Regions from separate parts of the Streptomyces sp. SCL15-4 genome, predicted to be linked through region 2. Evidence: riboswitches for the same ligand, from Rfam matches in the RefSeq annotation. Region 2 holds a riboswitch; the other holds the start of a gene.
The links. A riboswitch is a leader RNA that binds a small molecule or an ion and turns the genes downstream of it on or off. The one in region 2 is predicted to bind S-adenosylmethionine.

Region 1: it holds a riboswitch for S-adenosylmethionine, as region 2 does, so the genes downstream of both, SCK26_RS27255 (aminotransferase class V-fold PLP-dependent enzyme) here and thrC (threonine synthase) in region 2, are expected to answer to the same signal.

Annotation. Positions count from the first base shown of each region.
Region 1 is NZ_JAOBTQ010000001.1:6,069,810-6,081,183, reverse strand. It holds gene SCK26_RS27255 (aminotransferase class V-fold PLP-dependent enzyme) at 8-1,369, opposite strand; SAM riboswitch class IV at 1,507-1,623, opposite strand; gene trpD (anthranilate phosphoribosyltransferase) at 1,704-2,768, opposite strand; gene SCK26_RS27245 (ubiquinol-cytochrome c reductase cytochrome b subunit) at 2,878-4,533, opposite strand; gene SCK26_RS27240 (ubiquinol-cytochrome c reductase iron-sulfur subunit) at 4,530-5,597, opposite strand; gene SCK26_RS27235 (3-oxoacyl-ACP synthase III family protein) at 6,184-7,155, shown strand; gene SCK26_RS27230 (hypothetical protein) at 7,248-7,928, shown strand; gene SCK26_RS27225 (thiamine pyrophosphate-binding protein) at 8,000-9,778, shown strand; gene SCK26_RS27220 (phytoene/squalene synthase family protein) at 9,889-10,902, shown strand; gene SCK26_RS27215 (beta-ketoacyl-ACP synthase III) at 10,899-11,374, shown strand, end outside.
Region 2 is NZ_JAOBTQ010000001.1:4,684,736-4,696,109, reverse strand. It holds gene SCK26_RS20750 (nucleotide sugar dehydrogenase) at 1-553, shown strand, start outside; gene SCK26_RS20745 (glycosyltransferase) at 613-2,025, shown strand; gene SCK26_RS20740 (hypothetical protein) at 2,022-2,180, shown strand; gene SCK26_RS20735 (polysaccharide deacetylase family protein) at 2,177-3,724, shown strand; gene groL (chaperonin GroEL) at 3,820-5,442, opposite strand; gene SCK26_RS20725 (cold-shock protein) at 5,752-5,955, opposite strand; gene SCK26_RS20720 (MoaD/ThiS family protein) at 6,387-6,662, opposite strand; gene thrC (threonine synthase) at 6,659-7,942, opposite strand; SAM riboswitch class I at 7,961-8,106, opposite strand; gene SCK26_RS20710 (glucosyl-3-phosphoglycerate synthase) at 8,264-9,208, shown strand; gene SCK26_RS20705 (trehalose-6-phosphate synthase) at 9,283-10,719, shown strand; gene otsB (trehalose-phosphatase) at 10,707-11,374, opposite strand, start outside.

The DNA of each region.
Region 1 (11,374 bases), 1.4 Mb from region 2:
GGGCTTCTCAGACCGCCGGCACGCAGCGGCCCTCCTCCGTGCGGTACCGCCACTTCGCGCCGTCCCGGACCAGTTCCCTGACGGCGTTCACGAAGCGCTCCACGTGCTCGTCGGGAGTGCCCGCGCCGAAGCTGACGCGGATGGCGTTGAGGGACTTCTCGCCGGGCGCCGCCTCCGGTGCGCCGCACTCGCCCTGGGTCCCCGGGTCGGTGCCGAGCAGGGTGCGCACCAGCGGGTGGGCGCAGAAGAGGCCGTCGCGGACGCCGATGCCGTACTCGGCGGAGAGCGCGGCGGCGAAGTGGGAGCTGTTCCAGCCCTGGACGACGAAGGAGAGGACGCCGACACGCGGGGCGTCGTCGCCGAACAGGGACAGCACCCGCACCTCGGGAACCTCGGCCAGGCCCGCGCGGACCTTGTCGATCAGGTGCCGCTCGCGGGCGACGAGGGTGTCCCAGCCGGCCTCGGCGAGGGCCTTGCAGGCGGAGGCGATGGCGTAGGCGCCGATGACGTTCGGGGAGCCGGCCTCGTGGCGGGCCGCGCTCTCGTGCCACTCGACGTCCACCCCGCCGTCCTCGCGCCGGGTCACCCGGCGGCTGGCGCCGCCGCCCGCGAGGTACGGCTCGGCCGCCCGGAGCCAGTCGGCGCGGCCGGCGAGGACGCCGGAGCCGAAGGGGGCGTACAGCTTGTGGCCGGAGAAGGCGATCCAGTCGACGTCGAGGTCCGCGACGGACACCGGGTGGTGCGGGGCGAGCTGGGCGGCGTCCAGGACGATCCGGGCGCCGTGCGCGTGCGCGGCGGCGGCCAGTTCGCGCACCGGCCACAGCTCGCCGGTGACGTTGGAGGCGCCGGTGACGCAGACCAGGGCGGGGCCGTACGGGTCGCGGTCGGCGAGGGCCCGCTCCAGGATCTGCACGGCCTGGCCGGGGGTGCGCGGGGCGTCGAGGTAGGTGACCTCGGCGTGCTGCCAGGGCAGCAGGGAGGCGTGGTGCTCGGTCTCGAAGACGAAGACCTGGCAGCCGGCCGGGACCACCCGGGCCAGCAGGTTCAGGGAGTCGGTGGTGGAGCGGGTGAAGACCACCTGGTCGCCGGCCCGGCAGTCGAGGAACTCGGCGACGGTCCCGCGGGCGTTCTCGAACAGGTCGGTGGAGAGCTGGGAGAGGTAGCCGGCCCCGCGGTGGACGCTGCCGTAGTACGGGGCGTAGGCGGCGACGTCGTCCCAGACGCGCTGGAGGGCGGGGGCGCTGGCCGCGTAGTCCAGGGCCGCGTAGGTGACTTCTCCGCCGGTGACCAGCGGGACGGTGACATCTCGCCCCAGAACGGGCAGAGGGGTGCAAAGCGACTGGTCGGCGGCAGCGGTGGAGACAGACATGGCGGACTCCCGTGAAGGAATACGAGGAAGGGAAACAAGCAGGGAAAAGGGTGTGCGGAGGCGGGGCTCTGCGGCCCTAACGCATTCGCTTGCTCACGGAAGACTCCTCGACGACCAGGATCCCTGGTGGTGCGAGGGATCCGCGCTTGCCGTGGACCTTGCTGTCCACGGCCTGGTCTTCACCCGGGGCACCCCGCCACGGACGGAGGGTTGCCGGACAGTCGGCCGGGGCCTCATGACTGTCACTCATGACCTGGTACAGGAACGTACGTGAAGTGATCGCCGTCCCGCAACCCGGTGTCCGGATCGCGGGACGGTCCCCGGCCGCGCCGGGTCAGGCGTTGCTGGCCGCCACCCAGCGCTCCAGCACGCGGCCCGCCGCGCCGGAGTCGACGGACTCGGCGGCCTTCACGAGCCCCGCGCGGATCTGGTCGGCGAGCGGCTCGTCCGTCGGGTCCAGGGCCACCAGCGCCGCCGCGGAGTTCAGCAGCACGGCGTCCCGTACGGCGCCCCGCTCGCCGTCCAGCAGCCTGCGCGCGACCTGGGCGTTGTACTCCGGGTCGCCGCCGCGCAGGGCCTCCACCGGGACCAGGTCGATGCCGACGTCCCGGGGGTCGAAGGGCTCCTCGGCGGCCTTGCCGTCGCGCACCACCCAGACCCGGGACGTGGCCGTCGTGGTCAGCTCGTCCAGCCCGTCGTCGCCGCGGAAGACCAGCGAGGAGTTGCCGCGTTCGGCGAGCACGCCCGCGACGATCGGGGCCTCGCGGGCGACGGCCACGCCGACCGCCTGGGCCCGCACCTGCGCCGGGTTGGTCAGCGGACCGAGCAGGTTGAACACCGTGCGGATGCCCAACTGCCCGCGCGCGGCACCGACATGGCGCAGCGCCGGATGGAACTTCACGGCGAAGCAGAAGGTGATGCCGGCCTCCTCCGCGACCTCGGCCACCCGGCGGGGCGTCAGGTCGAGGTTGACGCCGAGCTTCTCCAGCACGTCGGAGGAGCCGGACGCCGAGGACGCGGCCCGGTTGCCGTGTTTGACGACCTTCGCGCCCGTGCCGGCGACGACGAGCGAGGCCATCGTGGAGATGTTCACCGTCTTGGCCCCGTCGCCGCCGGTGCCGACGATGTCGACGGTGCGGCCGGGCACCTCGATCACGTTCGCGTGCCGGTACATCGTGCGGACCAGGCCGGTGATCTCCTCGACCGTCTGCCCCTTCGCGCGCAGCGCGACGGCGAACCCGGCGATCTGCGCGTCGGTCGCCTCACCGCGCATGATCTTGTCCATCGCCCAGGCGGTGTCGTCGGCCGCCAGGTCCCGGCCCTCCAGCAGACCGTTCAGCAGGACGGGCCAGGAGCGGCCCGCCGCGGTGTCGCCTCCAGCGGGGGTCACAGCGCTCATCAGCCGCTCCTTGTCCAGATGCCTGCTCGTCGTCCCCACCCTATCCAGCCGGACGCACGCCGAGGGGCCCCGTCCGCGACCCGGACGGGGCCCCTCGGCGTGACGGGGATCAGTGGTGGCCGTGGCCGCTCGCGATCTCCTTGTACTCGTCGACGGTCGGCTTGGGGATCTGGCTCTCCTCGCCGTAGTAGGCGTGGGACAGTTTCACGCGCAGCTTCTCCGAGGCCGGCACCTTGCGCTCGACGCCGTTCTCGTCGACGGTCGGGCCGATCTCGGCCGGCGTGTACTGCTTGTGCGAGGTGAGCGTGTGCAGCTGCTCCTGGCTGAGCGGTTCGTGCACCTCGATGTACTCGCCGTGCGGGAGCCGCTTGACGATGCCGGTCTCGCGGCCGTGCAGCACCTTGTCGCGGTCCCGGCGCTGGAGACCCAGGCAGATCCGCTTGGTGACGAGGAAGGCGATGACCGGGCCGACGAAGTAGGCGATCCGGACGAACCAGGTGACGGCGTTGATCGACAGGTGGAAGTGGGTGGCGAAGATGTCGTTGCCGCCGCCGATCAGCATCACGAAGTACACGGTGAGCCAGGCGACGCCGAACGCGGTGCGGGTGGCCGCGTTGCGCGGGCGGTCCAGGATGTGGTGCTCGCGCCTGTCCCCGGTGATCCACGCCTCGACGAACGGGTAGACCGCGATGGCCGCGAGCATCAGGCCGAACACGACCAGCGGGACGAACACGCCCATGACGAGGGTGTGGCCCCAGAAGCGGATCTCCCAGCCCGGCATGGCGCGGATCAGTCCCTCGGCCATGCCCATGTACCAGTCGGGCTGGGCGCCGGTGGACACCTGGTCCGCACGGTAGGGGCCGATCGCCCAGATCGGGTTGATCTGCGCGACGGCGGCGAGGGCCGCGAGGACGCCGAAGACCAGGAAGAAGAAGCCTCCGGCCTTGGCCATGTAGACGGGCATCAGCGGCATGCCGACGACGTTCTTCTCGGTCTTGCCGGGGCCCGTGAACTGGGTGTGCTTGTGGTAGAAGACCAGGATCAGGTGGGCCACCACGAGTCCCAGCATGATGCCCGGCAGCAGCAGGATGTGGATGGTGTAGAAGCGGGCCACGAACTCGTGGCCGGGGAACTGGCCGCCGAAGAGGAAGAACGACAGGTACGTGCCGACGATCGGCACGGACAGGATCGCGCCCTCCATGAAGCGGACACCGGTGCCGGAGAGCAGGTCGTCCGGGAGCGAGTAGCCGGTGAAGCCGGTGAACATGCCGAGGACGAGCAGCAGGAAGCCGAACAGCCAGTTCAGTTCACGCGGCTTGCGGAACGCGCCGGAGAAGAACACGCGCATCATGTGCACGAACATCCCGGCGATGAACACGACCGCGCCCCAGTGGTGGATCTGCCGCATGAGCAGGCCGCCGCGCACGTCGAAGGAGAGGTGCAGGGTCGAGCTGAACGCCTCGGACATCAGCTGTCCCTGGAGCGGGACGTAGCTGCCGTGGTACGTCACCTCGTTCATCGACGGATGGAAGAACAGCGTCAGGAAGACACCCGTCAGGATGATGATCAGAAAGGAGTAGAGGCAGATCTCGCCCAGCATGAACGACCAGTGGTCGGGGAAGATCTTGCGCAGGTTGGCCTTGGCCAGGGTGTAGAGCCCCAGCCGCCCGTCGGCCCAGTCGGCCAGGCGCTCGCCGGCCGGTGCCGTCCCGCGAGGACGGCCGGCCGCGCCGGGGCGAGGGTTTTCGGTCGGTGCAGTACTCATCCGCGCTCCCAGAAAGCAGGACCGACGGGCTCCTCGAAGTCGCCGAGCGCCTGGAGGTAACCCTCACTGTCCACGCCGATGCGCAATTGCGGCAGGGCGTGGCCGGCGGGGCCGAAGATCACTCGGGCGCCGTCGGTGAGGTCGAAGGTGGACTGGTGGCAGGGGCACAGCACGTGGTGCGTCTGCTGTTCGTACAGCGAGATCGGGCAGCCCACGTGGGTGCAGATCTTCGAGTAGGCGACGATGCCCTGGTGCGACCAGTCGAGTTCGCGCTTGTCCTTGATGTCGGCCGGCTGGAGCCGGACGATCATCAGGGCCGCCTTGGCGATCTCGTCCTGGAAGTCCTCGGCGCGTTCCGCCAGGCCGTCGGGCTTGGCGAAGGTCAGCGAGCCGACGACCACGTCCTCGGGACGCAGCGGCTGGTCGGTGTTCATGTCGACCAGCCGCTTGCCCTTGGCCCACAGGGTGTGGCGCAGCGTGGTGCCCGGTGCCGGTCCGAGTCCGCCGAGCAGCATCACGCCGGAGAGCGGCACCAGCGCCATCGCGCCGAACATGGTGGTGCGGATCAGCTTGCGGCGGCCGAAGCCGGACTCCGCGGCACCCTGGCGGAAGTCCGCGTGGACCTTCGCCCGGACCTCCGGCGACGCCTCGATCGGATGCCGGTCGTCGGCGATCTCCACGTCCGACATCAGCGTGCGGGCCCAGTGGACCGCGCCCGCGCCGATGCAGAACAGCGCCACGCCCAGCGTCAGGCCGAGCGCGAAGTTCATCGCGCTCAGGTGCCCGATCGGGAAGACGAAGATCGACTTGTCGTTCGGGATGACCAGGTAGGCGACGATGAAGCCGATGGTGGCCAGCATCGACACCGTGAACAGCAGCGCCACCGCGCGCTCGGACCGCTTCGCGGCCCGCTCGTCGATGTCCTGGATCCGGTGCTCGTGCGGGGGCAGTCCGGGGTCCGCGAACGGATTCTCCTCGTCGGCCACCAAGACGGCACCGTGCACACCCGCGCCGGCGGGCTGCTCGGCAGGCGGGCGCCCTTCCGGCATGTCCCGGTTTCCCATAGTGCTCCAGACCGCCGTGGTTTGGTGTATTCACACCGTACTACGCAGATTGTCCGGATAGCCGGGCCATTACTCCGGCCGGGGGTGTTTCGAACACGAGGGCCGGAACCGCCCGTCCGGCCGTCCTCCGCCAGGTCCGCGCGGGCCGCGCGAACCGCCCTGCGACCGGGTCCGGCGCCGCCCGGCCGACCCCCGTTCCGCCACCCCGTAATCCGGCCAACGGCGAATCGGCGTTAGATAGCTCACGTTTAGCCGCCCACTGCGGTAAATCGGCCGTACCGCGCAACCCGACGGATCATCAACTCGCTGCGATATGGCGGGATTCGGCCAAACAGCTGACCGAACGTTATCATCTGGTTACCTTGCCGGTATCGTTCCGTTATCGTCGTGATCATAAGGTGATTTTCGTTCTCACTGCGCAAGGGAATTCCCCTCCGTCGCCTGCGCACACGACGGGGGAAGCGGGGCCGGTCAACGAGCTTTCATTGTTCTCTCGGGGCCCCGACGTATGTCCGATCGGCATTTCCGCGGGCAGCATCAGTACAAAGACGGGGAAAAATTCGTGTCACAAACTCGCATTGTCGACGTGGTTAATTTCATGCCGGAGCGGGTGGTCCGGAACAGCGAGCTGTCAAGCGAGGGCGGCGATCTCGGCGACCACGCGTTCTTCGCGGGCGTGCACGAGCGGCGCTTCGCCTGGCCCGACTACACGTCAGCCCAGCTGGGCACGAAGGCACTTGAGAAGCTGCTGGAGCGAAACGGCGTACAGGCCGAGGACGTTGATCTCATCATCTGCGCCTCCCAGCTGAACGACGCCTTCTCGCCCGGTGTCGGCACGGCCATCCAGTACGCGGTCGGCGCCACCAAGGCGGCCGTACTGCAGGTCGACAACGGCTGCTGCTCCTGGATCTCCTCCATCAACACCGCCCGGGCCTTCATCGACTCGGGCCAGTACCGCACGGTCGCGGTGGTCACGGTCACCAACTTCGTCTCCCGGCTCGAGGAGTTCCAGCAGGCCCCCGAGTCCCGGGTGCTCGGTGACGGCGCGTCCGCCACCCTCGTCACGGCCGGCGGCGAGCCCACCATCCTCTCCATCCACGAGCAGGCCTTCGGGGAGAACTGGGGAGCGCTCAAGGTGGAGCCGGACACCGTCGACGGCATGGAGATCCCCTACTGGTCGGCGGGCTCCGGTGCGCTCACCGTGAAGTTCGACCAGTCCATGCTGGCGCGTCTGTACACCATCACCATGGAGCAGCTTCCCCAGGCGGTCGACATCGCGCTGGAGAAGGCCGGTGTGGAGAACAAGGACATCGCCTTCCTGATCACCCACCAGCCGAACGAGAAATACGTCGCCGAGTGGCGCAAGCGCTGCGGATTCGACGATTCCCGGGCGCACGACACGCTCGGCACCTACGGCAACATGTTCCAGGGCACTCTTCCGGTGACTTTCGCCGACGCCCTCGACAAGAAGATGATCTCGCCCGGCGATCTCATCGCGTTCGCGACCTTCTCGCACGGCGGAGAACTCGTCGGTTCCATGGTCTGGCGCTGGAACTGACCTTCCCGGGCACCCCCGCCTGCCCGTTCCCCCTCCTTCCTTCCCTTTCCTTTCCTTTCGTTCATTCCCTTACCCACTGCATGAGGAGAACTATGTCCGCGCGCGTTCCCGACGAGTCCGGTCTTGCTCAGAACTACGTCCTGGACCGGTCCGACCTCGAGGGCCTGGACCTGGTGTGGAACGAGAACACCGGCATGGACGACATGATGAAGCTCATGGAGAGCCGGACGAAGGAGACGTACGACCACAGCGAGATCTTCGGTCAGTACTGTTCCCTCGCCGAGCACATCAACGTCCCCTACGACATCGTCTTCGAGTACGCCGCCAACGCCCGCTCCCTGGAGGAGTGGACGTACAGCATCCGCAACATGAAGCACCTCGGCGGCGGTCTGTACCGCGCGGACGAGATGATCCAGCCGAACACGGACATCTACATCCGCGCCGAGGCGCAGAAGGGCCCCGAGCACGGTCTCGTGGTCTACCCGTGCGCCTGGGACCAGGGCCACGAGCTGTGGATGCGCTACTACATGACCATCATCGACTCGTCGAAGGTGCTCGACAAGCCGGGCACCGTGGTGCTGTGGACCAACTGCAAGCACCCGTACTACGACCGCGCGACGGAGAACGTCCCGGACTACATCGCCGAGGGCCGGGCGCGCACCGACCGCGTCTGGGTCGGTGACATCTGGCCCGTCTTCCACGCCGGCCACAGCATCGAGATGGGCAACCTCAAGCGGATCCTGGAGCACCGCTTCGGCGCCGACAAGGCCTGAGCCCGCTGCGGGGCGGCCTCGGCCGCCCCCTTCAGCTCCACGACGAAGCACACGCCACACATGGGGGATTAATGCGGCTGGCCGATGCCTTGGTCACGGTTCTGCGCGATCTGGACACCAGGTACGTATTCGGAGTCAGTGGCGCGAACATCGAGCACGTCCACGATGCGATCGAAAGGCTCGGTCAGGGCCGTCTGACGTCGGTGCTGGCGAAGCGGGAGGACGGGGCGGCGTTCATGGCGGACGCCCGCGCCCGGGTGCACCGCACGCTGGGGGTGTGCTGTTCGACCTCCGGCGGCGGGATGATGAACCTGGTGGCCGGGCTGGCGGAGTCGCACGCCGAGTCGGTGCCGGTCCTCGCGCTGGTCGGGCAGCCGCCGGCCGCACTGGACGGCCGGGGCTCCTTCCAGGACGCCTCGGGAATCGGCCGGACCGTGGACGGTCTGGCGATGCTGCGGGCCATCACCAAGAAGGCCGTCCGGGTCACCGGCGCGGAGGGCTTCTGGGACCTGCTGCGCGACGCCATCACCACCTGCCTGAGCGGGCGCAAGGGCCCGGTGGCCCTGCTGCTCCCCCGGGACGCCTACGAACTCGAGGTCGGCGACCTCCCGGCCGACTGGCCGGACCACCTCGGGGCCTTCATCGAGCCCGAACCGCTGCCCGAGGAGGACGTCTCCGCCCTCTTCGCCCGGCTGCGCGAGGCCGGTTCCCCGGTGCTGCTGGTCGGTCACGGCAACCGCCGTTCCTGCGACCCGGAGGCGGTGCGCGTCTTCGCCGAGCGGACCGGCATCCCGGTGGTGACCACCATGGGCGCGCGCGGCGAGTTCCCGAACGACAGCGACCTGTACCTGGGCGTCGTCGGCGAGGGCGGCCATCCCTCGGCGGCCGAGTACGTGGCCAAGTCGGACTTCGTGGTCCTGGTCGGCACGGGACTGGCCATGATGACCCGGCGGGCGCTGGGCGACTGGGACCCGGCGCGCACCGGCGCGGTCAACATCGACCTCGGTGAGATCGAGCGCTCCCGCCTCGCCGACACCACGGTCCGCGGGGACATCGGCGAGGTGTTCCGGCTGCTGGAACGGCTGCGCGCCGAGCGGCCCTTCACGGCCCCGCCGGTCACCGGCTACGAGCTGACCCGCTTCGTGGCCCGGCCCGCCGTCCCCGTCCCGGGCCGCACCGGACGGACGGACGAGGACGCGCTGCTGCAGAGCGAGGCCGTCCGGCTGCTCCAGGACCACCTGCCCCGCGACGGGCACCTGCTGTACGACGCCGGCAACTGCGCCGTCGCCTCCATGCACTACGGGAGCGTCCCGGCCGGCTCCTCCTCCACCATCGCGCTGGGCATGGGCGGCATGGGCTACAGCGTCGGTGCCGCGGTCGGCGCGCAGCTGGGCTCGCCGGAGGGCACCCGGACCGTGGTGTTCTGCGGTGACGGCGCGTTCCTGATGAGCGGCCTGGAGGCGCACACCGCCGTGGAGCTGGGGCTGCCCATCCTCTACGTCGTCTTCAACAACGGCATGCACGGCATGTGCGCCACGCGCCAGCAGCGGTTCTTCGACTCCCGGATCACCGCCGTGGACTACACGCCCGTCGACGTGTGCACGGTGGCGCGCGGTCTCGGCGGCCCGGACCGGCTGTGGGTCGGGAGCGCCGGGACCGCCGCCGAGCTGGCCCGGCAGCTGGACGAGTACCGGCGCCACGCGCACCTGCCCGGGGTCCTGGAACTCCGGCTCACCGTGGAGGAGGAGCCGCCCTTCGCCTCCTTCCTGCCCGCCGACGCCCCCACCGTGTCGGTGCCCAGGCAGCGACAGGCCGCCGTCTCGTACGAGATGACCGGCAGCGCTCTCTGACGCGTCGCCCTCCGTACGCCTTCGTCCGCGCGTTCCCGCGACACCTCCCGCCGCCGCACGCGGCCGTGCGGGCCGGCGGGGACGCGCGGACCCCATCGGAAAGAAATCACATGACAGTGCAAGAGCTGGACCTCGCAGGTATCACGGACTCCGGGCTGCGCGCCGACTACATCGCGAGCTCCCAGCTGTTCCGCAAGATCGGCCGGGGCCGCTTCCTCGGCCGCTACATGATGCACCCGGCCAAGCGGCCCTACTTCGACACCTTCTTCTCGTTCGTCTGCTACATCGACGACCTGGCCGACGACATCAACCTCAGCGTCGACGTCCGGGCCCGCCGGCTGGACGAGTGGCAGCGCACCTACCTGGCCATCGCCAAGGGCGAGGAGCTGCGAAGCGACCAGCCGCTGTCGCTGTCGGAGCAGACGGACGCCGCGCTGGCCCGCGCCCTGGTCCACACCCTGCGCACCTGGGACCTGCCCTACCTGCGCGTGCCCGAGTTCGTCGACGGCCACCGCAAGGCCCTGACGACGTACGAGTACGCGAACGAGGAGGAGCTGGACGACTTCCTGGAGACGGTCACGCTGCTGCCCGCGATCTGGATCAACCAGATCTTCGAGCCGCTGAGCGAGGACGCCGAGGAGCTGTGCCGGCACACCATCACGGCCTTCCAGCTGCTGGACTTCATCTGGGACGTCCGTGAGGACCTGGACCTCGGCCGGCTGTACCTCCCGCTGGACCACCTCGCCCGCTTCAACCTGACCCGGGCGGACCTCGACCGCCAGATCGGCAGCGGTTACATCAGCGACTCCCTGCGCGAGCTGATCCAGTTCGAGATCGACATCGCCCGGGGGCACCTGGACGCCGGCCGCTCCTGGCCGCAGACGCTGCACCCGACGGCGCGGATCTTCATGGAGACCGACATCCAGACGCACGACTCCATGTTCCCGGAGCTGATCAAGGACGACTACGCGTTCTTCAAGAGCCCGCGGCGCGGCCTCGACTTCGTCTCGGGCCGGATGATCCCGCGCACCGCCAAGGCCATCGTCCGGGCCCGCAAGGCCAACCAGCAGGCCACCCGCGCCGGTTACCGCATCCGGCCGCCGTACCGGGGCACCGAGGCATGACCCGCGGGGCGATCCTGAGCGGCCTGGGCACCTGGCTCCCGCCGCAGGTGGTCACCAACGACATGCTCTCCTCGGAGCTGGACACCTCCGACGAGTGGATCCGGACCCGCACCGGCATCGCCCGGCGGCACATCGCGTCGCCGGGCATGAGCACCGGGCACCTCGCCACCGAGGCGGCGCGCCGGGCGCTGAAGTCGGCCGGCACCGACCGCGTCGACGTCGTCATCGTCGCCACGAGCACCCCGGACCGTCCCTGCCCCGCGACCGCCCCGGTGGTCGCCTCCGCGCTCGGGCTGTCCGGGACCGGCGCCTTCGACGTGGCCGCGGTGTGCACGGGCTTCGTGTACGCGCTGGCCACCGCGGCGGGGCTGATCGCCGGACAGATGGCGGACAGCGTCCTGGTGGTCGGCGCGGACACCTTCTCCACCATCCTCGATCCGAGCGACCGCACCACCCGGGTGATCTTCGGTGA
Region 2 (11,374 bases):
GGTCGAGGTCATCGACGCCGCCGCCACCAAGCCGTACGGCTTCATGCCGTTCTACCCGGGCCCCGGGGCCGGCGGCCACTGCATCCCCTGCGACCCGTACTACCTGCTGCACCAGCTGCCGCCCGGCGGACCGGCCGCCCCGGTGCTGAGCTGCGCCATGACCGCCCTGCGCGAGCGCCCCGCGCACATCGCCGGACAGGCCGCCGACCGGCTGCGCGCCGACGGCCGCCCGCTCGACGGCGCCCGCGTCCTGGTCCTCGGGGCCGCCTACAAGCCGGGTGTGTCCGACGTCCGCGAGAGCCCCGCGCTCCGGCTGCTCGGGCTGCTCGCCGAACGCGGCGCCGACGCCCACTACAGCGACGGCCACGTGCCGAGCCTGACCGTGGACGGCCGGGAGCTGCGGTCCGTGACGGACCCGCACGAGGAGGCATGGGACCTGGTGATCGTGCACACCGTGCACCCCGACACCGATCTCCGCTGGCTGGACGCGGTCCCGCGGGTGCTGGACACCCGGCACCGCATCCGCCCCGCCACCCCCGCCGCGGTCCGGTGAGCGCCGTACTCGACCCCCTGCCCACGGCGTCCGCCGCGGCCGGTTCCCCCTTGCACCGGCTGCGAGCCCGCCTGGGCGGGGCCCTGGAGAGGATGGCCCCGCGGGAGCGGGCCGCCCTCGTGCGCCTGCTCGGGCTGCTCGCGCTGGTGCCGGTCCTGCTGCTGATCGCCCGGCGCTCGGTCCGGCTGCCGTACGAGCCGAGCCTGATCACCTGCTACGGCCTGGCCGTGCTGACCGGCACCGCCGGCCTGCTCTACCTCGCCTACACCCAGTACGACGACCCGGCGGTGCGCACCCTGCGCCGCCGGGCACCGGGCCACGAGACGTTCCCGCGGTTGCCGCGACGCCCCCGGGTCAGCTTTCTCCTCGCGGTCAAGGACGAGGTCGGCAACGTCGAGGCGTGCGTGCGCTCCATGGCCGCCTCCGACTATCCCGACCTCCGGATCGTGGTCGTCGACGACGGCTCCCGGGACGGCACCGGCGCGGTCCTCGACCGCCTCGCGGACGAACTCGGCATCACCGTCATCCGGCTCGACCGCAACATCGGCAAGAAGGCGGCCCTGGTGCGGGCCTGCGCGCTGGCCGACGGCGACATCCTCGTGTTCACCGACTCCGACTGCGTGCTGGCCCCGGACGCGATCCGGCACTGCGTGACGGCCATGGTCCGCCACCCGGACCTCGGCGCCCTCAGCGGACACTGCCGCGCCCTCAACCCGCACGGCAGCCCGCTGACCCGCGTCCAGGACGTCTGGTACGAGGGCCAGTTCCGGATCGCCAAGGCGGCCGAGGCGGCGTACGGGGCGGTCAGCTGCGTCTCCGGGCCGCTCGCCGCTTTCCGCCGCGAGGCCGTCTACAACTACCTGCCCGCCTGGGCGGAGGACCGGTTCGCGGGCGTCCCGTTCCGGTTCGCCACCGACCGGCAGCTGACCGGGTACGTGCTGGGCCAGGCCTGGCGCGGGCGCGCCCTCAAACAACGGCACGCCGACTCGCCGTTCGTCACCGGGCAGGACCACCCCGAGCGGCGCTGGCTCGTGGGCTACACCAAGTCCGCCCGGGTGTGGACCAACGTGCCCGCGCACTGGCGCCCCTTCCTCCACCAGCAGGTCCGCTGGAAGAAGAGCTTCATCCGCAACCTGTTCTTCACCGGCGGCTTCATGTGGCGCCGGGGCCCGGTCCCGGCCCTGCTGTACTACGGCCACGCCCTGTGGGTGCTGGCCGCACCCGCCCTGGTCTTCCTGCACCTGGTGTGGGCCCCGCTGCACTGGGCGGCCGGGCTCACCGCGCTCTACGTGGCCGGGATGCTGCTCAAGGGCAGCATCTGGGGCCTTGCGTTCCGGTGCGACAACCCGGGTGACCGGCGCTGGCGCTACCGGCCCCTGATGAGCCTGCTCTCCTGCTGTGTCCTGGCCTGGCTGCTGCCGTACGCCGCTCTCACCCTCCGCCGTGGAATCTGGACGAGGACTCCCGCATGAGCATGACCGCCACACCGTCGACGCCGCACCCATCCCGGCGAGGCCGGGTCCGCAGAGGAATCGGCTACGTCTTCCGGCTGACCGGCGCCGTACTCTCCGCCGCCGCCGTGCTCGCCCTCTACTACGTCGTCCTCACCCGCGGAGGCTCTCCGTGACCCGGGACGGCGGGCCCCGTACGACCGGGCCCGGCCGCCGGCTGCGCCGCCACGCGGTACGCGGCACCCTGAGCGCCCTCGCCGCCGTCGTGGTGGCGACACCGTTCGTCGGCGCGTGGAGCTACGACGGCGCCCGGCGCGCGGTGTCCCCCCAGTCCGAGCCACCCGTCGTCGAGACGGACGGGGCGGGCGGAGGGATCGTCAAGGCCCGCGCCGGCGCACCCGTCGTGCTCGCCTACCACGACATCAACCCGGATCCGACCAACGACTACACCCTCACCCCGCGGCAACTGGACGCCCAGCTGGCCGCGCTGGCGGCGGCGGGCTACCGCTCCCTGACCACCGAGGAGTTCACCCGCTACCTGACCACGGGCGCGTCACCGGCGCCGCGCACCGTCTACCTCACCTTCGACGACGGCACCCGGGGCCTGTGGGCGCACGCCGACCAGGTCCTCGCCAGGCACAGGATGCACGCGGCGTCCTTCCTGATCACCGGAGCCGTCGGCACCCACCGCCCCTACTACCTGTCCTGGGCCGAGATCGACCGGATGAAGTCATCCGGGCGCTGGGACTTCCAGGACCACACGCACCTCAGCCACGAGCGGGCGGCCGTCGACGCCGCCGGGCACCAGGGGTCGGTGCTCTCCAACCGGCTCTGGCTGCCGAAGGAGAAGCGGCTGGAGACGGAGAACGAATACCGGCTCCGGGTGCGCGGCGACCTGGACGAGTCGCTGCGGGCGTTCTCCGGCCACCACCTGCCGGCGCCCCGGCTGTTCGCCTACCCGTTCTCCGAGACGGCCGGGCCGACCAACCTCGCCGCCCGGAACACCTCCGTGCTGGAACGGCTGCTGCGGGAACGCTTCACCGCCTCGCTGACCAACGTCTCCTCGCGCCCCCTGCCGGCCGGGCCCCGCGCGGCCGCCGCGCGCCGGGTGGAACGCCTGGAGGTGCTGCGGACGATGTCCACGGACGCCTTCGTGGAGCGGCTGAACGAGCGGATCTGCCGCTCGCCCGCCGAGATTCCCGAGCCGCTGCGCAACCCCGAGCAGTGGCAGTTCCCGGGCAGCCCCTCCGGCACCGGCCTCACGGCGCTGACCGGCACGGGGGCGGCTCAGGGCACGTACGTGTCGGCCGTCCACCTGCCCCTGGGCACGGCGGACTGGAACACCTACCGGGTGACCGCCACCGTCGGCCGGCTGAGCGGCACCGGGACCAGCGCGTCGATCGAGGTCGGCCACGGCAGCCTGCACCCCGTCTCGGTCACCGTCTCGGAGGCGGGTCTGCGGGTGACCGAACGCCCGGCCGGCGGCACCGCACGCGTCACGACCGGCAAGCTCACCCCGGCGGCACGGCACCGGCTGACCCTGGAGGTCTCCCCCGGCGGGGTCCGCGTCACCGTGGACGGCGGCCACGCGGTGGTGGCCCGGGCCACGGAGCACCCCGACCCGGCCCGCACCAGCGGCGGCGTGTCCCTGGCGGTCCGCGACGAGACGGCCGGGACGGCGGCCTGGCCCCGCTTCACGGCCCTCCGCATCGCCCCCTGAACACGTCCCGCGGCAACGCCCGAGGGCGGTACCCCCGGCCAGAAGCCGGGGGTACCGCCCTCGGTGGTGGGACAGGTGATCAACCCTCGGGTCGATCAGAAGTCCATGTCACCGCCCGGCATGCCGCCGCCGGCCGGGGCCGCGGCCTTCTCCGGCTTGTCGGCGATGACGGCCTCGGTGGTGAGGAACAGCGCGGCGATCGACGCGGCGTTCTGCAGCGCGGAGCGCGTCACCTTCGCCGGGTCGATGATGCCCTCGGCGACCAGGTCGACGTACTCGCCGGTCGCGGCGTTCAGGCCGTGGCCCGGGGTCAGGTTGCGCACCTTCTCCACCACGACACCGCCCTCGAGGCCGGCGTTCACGGCGATCTGCTTCAGCGGGGCCTCCAGGGCGATGCGCACGGCGTTGGCGCCGGTCGCCTCGTCACCCTCGAGCTCCAGCTTCTCGAAGACCTGGGAGGCCTGCAGCAGGGCCACACCACCACCGGCGACGATGCCCTCCTCGACGGCGGCCTTCGCGTTGCGGACGGCGTCCTCGATGCGGTGCTTGCGCTCCTTGAGCTCCACCTCGGTGGCAGCACCGGCCTTGATGACGGCCACGCCGCCCGCGAGCTTGGCCAGGCGCTCCTGGAGCTTCTCGCGGTCGTAGTCGGAGTCGCTGTTCTCGATCTCGGCGCGGATCTGGTTGACCCGGCCGTTGACCTGCTCCGAGGAGCCGGCACCGTCGACGATGGTGGTCTCGTCCTTGGTGATGACGACCTTGCGGGCGCGGCCCAGGAGGTCCAGGGTCGCGTTCTCCAGCTTGAGGCCGACCTCCTCGGAGATGACCTCGCCGCCCGTGAGGATGGCGATGTCGCCGAGCATGGCCTTGCGGCGGTCGCCGAAGCCCGGGGCCTTGACGGCGACGGACTTGAAGGTGCCGCGGATCTTGTTGACGACCAGGGTCGACAGGGCCTCGCCCTCGACGTCCTCGGCGATGATCAGCAGCGGCTTGCCCGACTGCATGACCTTCTCCAGCAGCGGGAGCAGGTCCTTGACCGCGGAGATCTTGGAGTTGGCGATGAGGATGTACGGGTCCTCGAGAACCGCCTCCATGCGCTCCATGTCGGTCGCGAAGTAGGCGGAGATGTAGCCCTTGTCGAAGCGCATACCCTCGGTGAGCTCCAGCTCGAGACCGAAGGTGTTGGACTCCTCGACGGTGATGACGCCTTCCTTGCCGACCTTGTCCATGGCCTCGGCGATCAGCTCGCCGATCTGGGTGTCGGCGGCGGAGATGGACGCGGTGGAGGCGATCTGCTCCTTGGTCTCGACGTCCTTCGCCTGCTCCAGCAGGGCGGCGGAGACGGCCTCGACGGCCTTCTCGATACCGCGCTTGAGAGCCATCGGGTTGGCACCGGCGGCGACGTTGCGCAGACCCTCCTTGACCAGGGCCTGGGCCAGCACGGTCGCGGTGGTCGTACCGTCGCCGGCGACGTCGTCCGTCTTCTTGGCGACTTCCTTGACCAGCTCGGCGCCGATCTTCTCGTACGGGTCCTCGAGCTCGATCTCCTTGGCGATGGAGACACCGTCGTTGGTGATCGTGGGCGCGCCCCACTTCTTCTCGAGGACGACGTTGCGGCCCTTGGGGCCGAGCGTCACCTTCACGGCGTCCGCGAGCTGGTTCATGCCGCGCTCGAGGCCGCGCCGCGCCTCCTCGTCGAACGCGATGATCTTGGCCATGTGAAGTGGTCCCTCCAGGACTGGGGGTGATTCCTTCGGACCGCGCCCGCGCCCGCGACGGACGGCTCGCCGGCCTCGTGGTTCCTTGCCCCACCCGGCCTGCGGGCCTCACCGACCCGGTCCTTCGCTGTCACTCTCACCTTCAGAGTGCTAACGCAATGATTAGCACTCGGCATGGTCGAGTGCAAGCGCCCGGCCGGGTGGACGGCGCCCGTCAGCCGCCCGCGAACACCGGAACCGGGGCGCGGCCGGGGGCACGGCGAAGGGCCCGCACCCTCTGTGAGGTGCGGGCCCTTCACGCGAAAACATTCAGGCGGTGACGCGAACCATGTCGGCCTGCGGACCCTTCTGGCCCTGCGAGATCTCGAACTCGACCCGCTGGCCCTCTTCCAGGGTGCGGTAGCCGTCCATCTGAATCGCGCTGTAGTGGACGAAGACGTCCGCACCACCGTCGACCGCGATGAAGCCGTACCCCTTCTCCGCGTTGAACCACTTGACGGTGCCCTGAGCCATGCCTAACTCCCCTATTACTGGCCCTTGCACAGATCCACACTTCGCGGACCCGGGTCAGACCTCACCCCCCAACTGGTCGGGGGCGTGCGCCGGAACGCGTCGACCGCGGCTGAATGTATCTGTCCAACTGCCGTCTGCAACAGGTCAATCGGACGAGAATTCTGGACGTGCGGGGTCCGGAATATGGCGAGAATTCACCCGACTCCAGGGCAAGTCGGGCCCCATAAAAGCCACAAAAGCCGCGCAGAACCCGCACAACTTGGCTACTTCTTATCGGGCGCGCGGCATGAATCCAGGGCTCGCGACCATCGGGCCGCGACCGTGTTCCCCAACTCTACCGCGTTCAATCACGCAGAATTGCCCCCTCCGTTTCTCTTACGGAGGGGGCAATCGAGTGGACGGTCGGTGACCGGCCGCGCCGTCGGAAAGGATCAGCCGCCGGCGACCGCGGGAATGATCGACACGCCGGCGCCATCGGGGGTCGCCGTCTCCAGGCCCTGCTCGAAGCGCACGTCGTCGTCGTTGACGTACACGTTGACGAACCGGCGCAGCTTGCCCTGGTCGTCCAGGACGCGGGCGGCGATCCCGGTGTGGTTCTTCTCCAGGTCCGCGATGACCTCGCCGAGCGTGGCGCCCTCGGCCGGGACCTCGGCCCGGCCGCCGGTGTAGGTGCGCAGGATGGTGGGGATGCGAACGGTCACGCTCATGCGAGGCCAGCCTCTCGGAAGGAGTCCAGGGTCGGGCGGATGGTGGCGGTCAGGCCGGTCCCGGCCACCGCGTCCAGGGTCTTCAGGCCGTCACCGGTGTTGAGGACGACCGTGGTCTTCGCCGGGTCCAGCAGCCCCGCCTCGAGCAGCTTGCGGGTCACGCCGACGGTCACCCCGCCCGCCGTCTCCGCGAAGATGCCCTCGGTGCGGGCCAGCAGCCGGATGGCGTCGACGATCTCCTCGTCCGTGACGTCCTCCACGGCACCGCCGGTGCGGCGGGCCACGTCCAGCACGTACGGGCCGTCGGCCGGGTTGCCGATCGCCAGGGACTTGGCGATGGTGTCCGGCTTCTGCGGCCGGACGACGTCGTGGCCGGCCTTGAAGGCGGTGGAGACCGGGGAGCAGCCCTCGGCCTGGGCACCGAAGATCTTGTACGGCCGGTCCTCGACCAGACCCAGCCTGATCAGCTCCTGGAGTCCCTTGTCGATCTTCGTGAGCTGGGAGCCGGAGGCGATCGGGACGACGATCTGGTCGGGCAGCCGCCAGCCGAGCTGCTCGCAGATCTCGTACGCCAGGGTCTTGGAGCCCTCGGCGTAGTACGGCCGCAGGTTGACGTTGACGAAGCCCCAGCCCTCGCCGGCCGAGTCGCCGATCAGCTCGGAGCAGAAGCGGTTCACGTCGTCGTAGTTGCCCTCGATGCCGACGAGTTCGCCGCCGTAGACCGCGGCCATGACGATCTTGCCCTGTTCCAGGTCGTGCGGGATGAACACGCAGGAGCGCAGGCCGGCCCGGGCGGCGGCGGCGCCGACGGCGCCGGCGAGGTTGCCGGTGGAGGAGCAGGACAGCGTGGTGAAGCCGAAGGCGCGGGCGGCCTCCAGGGCCTGGGCGACGACCCGGTCCTTGAAGGAGTGGGTCGGGTTGCCGGAGTCGTCCTTGACGTACAGGCCGCCGGTCACGCCCAGTTCGCCGGCGAGGTTGTCGGCCTTGACCAGCTTGGTCCAGCCGGGGTTGAGATTGGGCTTCTCCGCGACGTCGGCCGGGACCGGCAGGAGCGGGGCGTAGCGCCAGATGCTGGCGGGGCCGGCCTCGATGCGCCGGCGCAGTTCCTCGGTGTCGTAGGCGGAGAAGTCGTAAGCGATCTCCAGCGGGCCGAAGCACTCCTCGCAGGCGAAGACCGGTCCGAGCGGCACCCGGTGGCCGCACTCGCGACAGCTGAGGGCCGAGGCGGGACCGAGGTCCACGGTGGAGTCGCTGGGGGTGGCAACTGTCTGCACAGCCATGTGAGGCGAGGCCCTTTCTCCTCATCTTCCTCACGACGCATCTCGCCGTGAGACGGATTTGGCACCTTCCCTAGCCGGGAGCCTCGCTCGGAAGAAGACGAGAATCGGCTGGAGGGTTGCCGGGGCTTCATCGGGCCGTGTCCCTCTGCCCCTCTGGATGAGCTGTATGTGGTTGTCAACGCCGCTTGACCCCCCGACATGCGATGGTCATCGGCGTTGTTCAAGACTGTAACCGAAGGCCAGGACAGTTGAGATAGTCGTCCGAACCGCGAGATGCATCACACGGTGACGTGTGGTCGTGACAGTGAGGAGCCGCCGACCGTGCTGGAAGAAGTCGAGCGCTGGCTGAGCCGCCGCTCCTGGTCCGTGGCCGACCGCCCGCCGCACCGGGTGCTGGCCGCCAAGCAGCGCACGGGCCAGACGATCAGCGTCGTGCTGCCCGCCCTCAACGAGGAGGAGACGGTCGGCGACATCGTCGCCGTCATCCGCCACGACCTCGTGGAGCAGATTCCGCTCGTCGACGAGATCGTGGTCGTCGACTCCGGCTCCACCGACCGCACCTCCGAGGTCGCCGCGCGGGCCGGCGCCCGGGTCGTGCACCGTGACGAGATCCTGCCCCGGCTCCCGGCCGTCCCCGGCAAGGGCGAGGTGCTGTGGCGCTCGCTGCTGGTGACCGGCGGGGACATCGTCTGCTTCGTCGACGCCGACCTCAAGGAGTTCTCCTCCGACTTCGTCCTCGGGATCGTCGGGCCGCTGCTCACCGACCCGGAGGTGGACCTGGTCAAGGCGATGTACGACCGGCCGCTCGCCGGGTCGGCCGGTCAGGGCGGCCGGGTCACCGAGCTGATGGCCCGGCCGCTGTTGAACATGCACTGGCCGCAGCTGGCCGGTTTCGTGCAGCCGCTCGGCGGCGAGTACGCGGCCCGCCGCTCGCTGCTGGAGCAGCTGCCGTTCCCGGTGGGTTACGGCGTGGAGCTGGGCATGCTGGTGGACGCGCTGCACCTGGCCGGCCTGGACGCGCTGGCCCAGGTCGACGTCGGCGTGCGCAAGCACCGCCACCAGGACGGCCAGGCCCTCGGCCGGATGGCCGCCGCGATCTACCGCACGGCCCAGCTCCGGCTGGCCCGGGGCCATCTGGTGCGGCCCGCGCTGACCCAGTTCGAGCGGGGCGAGGACGGCTTCGAGCCGCGGACCTACTCGGTGGACACCGAGGAGCGCCCGCCCATGGTGGAGATCGCGGAGTACGCCGACCGGAAGGTGGCGTGAACGGTCCGTATACGACCGACTTCGCAGGTGGATCGCACGTTTGAGGGTTTACGGGCCGGGCTAGGTTGAGGCGTATGGCTTCCACGCGCACTGCCGAACAAGCTCGGGTACTGGTCGCCTCGAACCGCGGCCCGGTCTCCTATCAGCTCCGCGAGGACGGCTCGCTCGACGCCCGGCGGGGCGGCGGCGGGCTGGTCTCGGGGCTGTCCGCCATCGGCTCGGACGCGGGCTCGGTGTGGGTGTGCGCCGCGCTGGGCGACGGCGACCGGGCGGCCGTGCGGCGCGCGGACGGCGGGCTGCTGCCGGCCGCGGACACCGGCGGTCAGCGGGTCCGGATGCTCGACATCGACGCGTCCGTGCACGCCGAGGCGTACAACGGCATCGCCAACTCGGTCCTCTGGTTCGTCCACCACCTGCTGTACCAGACCCCGCTGGAGCCGGTGTTCGACGCGGAGTTCCGCCGGCAGTGGGCGTCGTACCAGGCGTACAACCGGGCGTTCGCCGAGGCGCTGGCCGAGGAGGCGGCCGAGGGCGCGGCGGTGCTGATCCAGGACTACCACCTGGCGCTGGCCCCCCGGATGCTCCGCCGGCTCCGGCCCGACCTGCGCATCGGCCACTTCTCGCACACCCCGTGGGCCCCGCCGGACTACTTCCGGCTGCTGCCCGACGACATCGCGGCCGAGCTGCTCGGCGGCATCCTGGGCGCGGACCGGGCCGGGTTCCTGACCCGGCGCTGGGCGGACGCCTTCACGGCCTGCTGCCGTCAGGTGCTGGGGCCCGGCATCCCCTCCGGCACGCTGATCGGGGTGCACGGGCTGGGCGCGGACGCGGACTTCCTGCGTGAGCGGGCGCACCGTGAGGACGTGGCCGAACGGATGGCGGCGCTGCGCGAGGAGGTCGGCCCGGGCCGCAGGACGATCGTCCGGGTGGACCGCACCGAGCTGTCCAAGAACATCGTGCGCGGGCTGCTGGCGTACGAGGAACTGCTGACCGATCACCCGGAGTGGCGGGAGAAGGTCGTCCACGTGGCGTTCGCCTACCCCTCCCGCCAGGACCTCGCCGTGTACCGCGACTACACCGCCGAGGTGCGGCGGGTGGCGGACCGGATCAACGAGCGGTACGGCACGGCGGGCTGGACGCCGGTGGTGCTGCACGTGAAGGACGACTTCGCGCGCTCCCTGGCCGCCTACCGGATGGCCGACGTGGCGCTGGTGAATCCCATCCGGGACGGCATGAACCTGGTCGCCAAGGAGGTCCCGGTCGTCTCGGACGAGGGCTGCGCGCTGGTGCTGTCCCGGGAGGCCGGGGCGCACGAGGAGCTGGGCGAGGACGCGTTCACGGTGAACCCGTACGACATCACGGGCACGGCGCGGGCGCTGCACGAGGCGCTGTCCCTGCCGGCGGAGGAGCGGGCGGCCCGGTCCAAGCGGCTGTCCGCCGCCGCGACCGCGCTGCCGCCCGCCCGCTGGTTCCTGGACCAGCTTCAGGCCCTGACCGCTCAGCCGAGCTGAGCGGCGAGGCTCCGCAGCAGTGCGACGACTCCTTCGGGGCCGTCCACGACCAGGTCGGCGCGTTCCGCCAGTTCGGTGACCTCCGTGCTGCCGCTGCAGATCAGCAGGCCGGGGACGCCGTCGGCGCGGAGCTTGTCGACCGCGGTGAAGGCGGGCAGGTCGCCGAGGTCGTCGCCGGCGTAGACGACGCAGCCGGCGCCGACGGCACGGGCGTGGTCCAGGAGGGCCACGCCCTTGTCCATGCCGGGCGGGCGCAGCTCCAGCACCATGCGGCCGGGTTCGACGATCAGTCCGTGGCGGCCGGCGAGGTCGGCGAGAGGGGCGCGCAGGGAGTCGAAGGCGGCCTGCGGGTCGGCGGCGCGGCGGGTGTGCACCGCGAGCGCCCGGCCCTTCTCCTCGATCCGGACGCCGTCGCCGGCGCCGGCCCGCTCCAGCAGGCCGGGCAGTTCGGCGCGGGCGGCGGCCACGCCGGGATGCGGCGGCGGCGCGGTGACGGTGCCGGTGGCCGCGTCCCAGCGTTCGGCGCCGTAGTGGCCGAGGACGGTGAGGTGTTCCAGGCCGGGGACGCCGGCGAAGCCGCCGTAGCGGACGGCGACCTCGGGCGGCCGGCCGGTGATCACGGCCACGGAGGCGATCCCGGGCGCGAGGGCGGCCA